DNA from 2 places in the Empedobacter falsenii genome. Region 2 is predicted to be linked to the other one. Evidence: riboswitches for the same ligand, from Rfam matches in the RefSeq annotation. Region 2 holds a riboswitch; the other holds the start of a gene.
The links. Region 2 has a riboswitch for S-adenosylmethionine ahead of FH779_RS11055 (hypothetical protein). Riboswitches for the same ligand answer to the same signal wherever they lie in the genome.

Region 1 (2,208 bases), 550 kb from region 2:
ATCAATTTTTTATTTGCACTTACCACATGTTTTCCTTTATTGAACGCTTTTATAATGATATCATGCGCCGCATCAGCATCCGAAATTAACTCAACAACAACATTTATTTCATCATCATTTAAAATATCATCCGCATTAGTCGAAAATAATTCAGACGGAGCATTTCTAGGTTTAGAATTATCTTTAATCACAATTTTTTTAATTGCAGCATTCAATTGTGGTTTTTCTTCTAAAACCTTGTAAATTCCTTCTCCTACAACTCCAAATCCGAACAATCCGATATTTATTTTTTTCATGTATTCTTTTGTTTTAATAATTTTTTATCAGAGAAAAGTGAAGAAAAAAAATGGTTCAATCGCATAAAAACAATTGAACCATTTTGAATAAAGAATATTATTGAATGATTGGTTTACAGTAGTTTTTATTCATCTTTCCTATAAGGATGGATTTAGCACCTTGATTTGTTAATCAGGTTGCTAAAGTTTCTTTGGGCCATTTCCCTCCACTTTTCTTGATAAAATGTAAATTTTAATGAACTATTTCTGAGGACAAATTTAGGTGAAAGAATTCTATATATCCAAATTAATTTCATCTTTTTAATTTAATATTTTCCGTAATTAGTAATAAAAACACACAAATTATGAATTTTATTCTATAAATATCAATATGTAAAAATAATTTTCTAAAAAATACAATTAAAAGAAAAAACAAATCTTAATATTTTTTCAAGAAAACCTTTTTATATTAAAAATATTCTAAAAACGATTAGTTTTAACAATTGATTAAAATATTATTTCTTTAAAAATAGCATTTTAAAGAATAATTTTCTAAAATAAATTTCAAAAATGACCTATTAGAGATTTTGAACTATTTCAAACAAAAATTATTTCTATGAACCAAATTCTAAACTCGTTTTTTTCAATCTTGATTTTTTTATTTTCAATACTTTAAATAATTTTGCACATAGCTTTATAAAGAAAGATGGAGGGAATAGGCCCGTTGAAATCTTAGCAACCCAAAGTATAGTTGGGTGCTAAATCCTACTCAAATAGAGAAAGATAAGGACTCACCTCACACTTCTTCCCATAAAGCTTTTAAAATATTTAGAATGAAATTAGACGATATACTAAAAGAGCGTATTGTAATTTTAGATGGTGCGATGGGAACAATGATCCAAAAGCATAATTTACAAGAAGAAGATTATCGTGGAGAACGATTCAAGGATTTTCATACGTCTTTAAAAGGAAATAACGATTTATTGGTTTTAACGCAACCGCAAATTATCAAAGATATACACAGAGAATATTTGGCTGCTGGCGCGGATTTGATCGAAACAAATACGTTCAATGCCAATATTATTTCTATGGTTGATTATGATATGGTTGATTTGGTTGATGAATTAAATTACGAAGCCGTTCGTTTAGCGAAAGAAGCGTGTGAAGAGTTTTCTACGCCAGATAAACCTCGTTTTGTTGTTGGCTCTTTAGGTCCTACGAACAAAACTGCCTCTATTTCGCCACAAGTTAACGATCCAAGTTATCGCGATGTGGATTTTGATTTATTGGCAAATGTTTATTATCGTCAAGCAAAAACAATGTTAGAAGCTGGTGCCGATATTTTACTTGTTGAAACTATTTTTGATACTTTAAATGCAAAAGCTGCATTTTATGGAATTCAAGATGCGATAGAAAAAACAGGTATTAACGTTCCATTAATGGCTTCTGGTACAATTACAGATAAATCTGGACGTACGCTTTCTGGACAAACAACCGAAGCTTTCTTGATTTCATTAGAACATATTGATTTAATTTCAGTTGGATTAAATTGCGCTTTAGGTGCAACAGATTTGATTCCATATTTGGAAGTTTTAGCCGAAAAAGCTCCATTTTATGTGAGCGCATATCCAAATGCTGGTTTACCAAATGCTTTCGGTGGATACGATGAAACTCCTGAAATGATGCGAGATTTTATCAAACCCTTCTTGGATAAAAAATTGGTAAATATTTTAGGTGGATGTTGTGGAACTACACCAGATCATATCAAATTGATGGCAGATTTAGCAAAAGAATACGAACCTCGAAAAATTAATGTAGAATGTCAGGCGTAAAAATTCAACTTTCTGGATTAGAACCTTTAATTGTACGTGAAAATTCAAACTTTGTAAACGTTGGTGAACGTACAAATGTAACTGGTTCTAAAAAATTCTTG
Region 2 (2,208 bases):
TAAAATTAGAGATGGTGATGACGCGTTTGGGTCAAAAAATCATTGAGATGGAACATGTCTCGAAAGCATTTGGTCAAAAGAAAATTTTAGATGATTTCTCTTATATTTTCGCTCGTGGTGGAAAAATTGGTTTAGTCGGAAAAAATGGTGTTGGAAAAACCACTTTCTTGAAAATGTTAGAAGGAATCGAAACGATGGATTCTGGAACAATTGAACGTGGAGAAACCTTAAATATTGGACATTTTAAACAAGATGGGATAGAATTTAAAGGCGACGAACGTGTCATTGAGTTTGTGAAAGATATTGCAGATTTTTTCCCTCTTTCTAATGGAAAAGAAATGCGTGCAGAACAGTTCTTAGAAATGTTTTTATTTACGCCAGAACAACAACATACTTTTATCTCAAAGTTGAGTGGTGGAGAGAAAAAACGTCTGCAATTATTGGCAATTTTGTATAAAAATCCTAACTTTTTGATTCTTGATGAGCCAACAAACGATTTAGATTTACCTACTTTAACGGTTCTTGAAAGTTTCTTAGAAGAATATCAAGGTTGTTTATTAGTTGTTTCCCACGATAGATATTTTATGGATAAAGTGGTCGATGAATTAATGATTTTTGAAGGCGAAGGAAAAATTTCTCGTTATATGGGAACATATACAGAATATCACATCGAGAATAAAAACAAGCCCATAACTGAAGATAAAAAGGTTGAAAAAGAAATCGTTATTCAGGAAAAAGTTGAATCGAAAGAGAAAAATGCAGAGACAAAACCAAAAAAATTATCGTTTAAAGAACAACGAGAATTAGAAGAAATCAATAAATCTTTACCAATTCTTGAAGCCAAAAAAGAAGAATTAACGAATTTACTTTCCGACCCAAATTTAGGTTATGACAAAATCGCAACTATTGGAGATGAACTACAAAAAATTGTAGACGAATTAGAAGAAAAAGAATTTCGTTGGTTAGAATTAAGCGAATAAAAATATTGAAAAGGAACTTTTTTTGAGTTCCTTTTTTTGTTTTAAAAATTTATTTGTACATTTATTCTATCAATCATCAGGAGTTTCTGAAAAATCAGAACACCAACCGAGCCAAAACCGCGCTACGGTGGTATAGAATGAGGGCAAACGCCAAAATAAAAGGTTATTCTCTACTCTATCCTGTTGTTTTTATCATTAAAAAATTAAAACAATGGAAAATCTAAAAAATGAATTTGTCGTATTATTCCGTGAATTAACTGACAACGAATTAGTCGATCGCTTTAATCAAAATGTAGGAAATAGTTCCTGGAATTCTGCCAGAAGATGTTATGTCAAAACATTATTTGACGAATTACAATACCGTAATTTTGATTGCGCAACCATAGAAAGAGGAAACACATTTTCGCTTCAACATTATGTAGTATTAATTGAAAATAGATTAGAATATTTAGATCAAACATAAAAAAAAGGAAAACTTGTTTCAAGTTTTCCTTTATATTTTATGGTAGACAATATTACTTACTCTGCTCTTTTATAAAATCATTAATCGTAACATTTAATCGCTTATTTCGGATATCTTTTTCAAAACGAATTGGTTCTGCAACACGTTCTGCACAATCTTTCATCCCGCAATTTTCGCATGTAACCGCAACTTCTTTTACAGGAATTGATGGGTCATTCATAAATTTAATTTTACGTTGTGCTGATTTGTACAACACACCTATCGTTACGCTTCTTAAATAATTTGGATTGAATGGATCTTTCGTTGCTGAAGAAATTACATAATATTTTTGATTATTATTGAACGGATACAAAGAAATTTGTGCAGAAATCTCATGATGATCATCTTGATGCTTTTCCAATTCTTTCAAAACATTTAACGAAACCCAACGACGACAATAATGCTCATCCGTTTCATTTGCTTGTGGCGACTGTTGTTGATTAAGGTGAAGTTCTTTCGTTAATTTATATGAATTTGAGCCAACTTTTGCTGACAAACGCAAGAAAAACAAATCACGAATATTAAAATGTTTGGGTAACAAATTTGTCATTCGTTGATAAACCGTCTCAGGAGATTCGGTATATTTTCCAAGAATTTCTTGAAATTTAGACAAATCATGATGCTCTATAGCAAACAAATTCTGCATATCCTTCAACAATTTTTCTTCTGGTAACAACAACGCTCCAGCAAAATAAGATGCATAAAAATTGTTTAACAATTGATCAA

Region 1: it holds a riboswitch for S-adenosylmethionine, as region 2 does, so the genes downstream of both, FH779_RS08485 (homocysteine S-methyltransferase family protein) here and FH779_RS11055 (hypothetical protein) in region 2, are expected to answer to the same signal.

What each region holds. Positions count from the first base shown of each region.
Region 1 covers NZ_CP040908.1:1,828,818-1,831,025, reverse strand. Annotated here, with positions in the region: gene FH779_RS08490 (homoserine dehydrogenase) at 1-296, opposite strand, end outside; SAM riboswitch class I at 423-521, opposite strand; SAM riboswitch class I at 967-1,065, shown strand; gene FH779_RS08485 (homocysteine S-methyltransferase family protein) at 1,109-2,107, shown strand; gene metH (methionine synthase) at 2,095-2,208, shown strand, end outside.
Region 2 covers NZ_CP040908.1:2,381,603-2,383,810, forward strand. Annotated here, with positions in the region: gene FH779_RS11050 (ABC-F family ATP-binding cassette domain-containing protein) at 1-980, shown strand, start outside; SAM-I-IV-variant riboswitch at 1,049-1,148, shown strand; gene FH779_RS11055 (hypothetical protein) at 1,192-1,443, shown strand; gene FH779_RS11060 (helix-turn-helix domain-containing protein) at 1,496-2,208, opposite strand, start outside.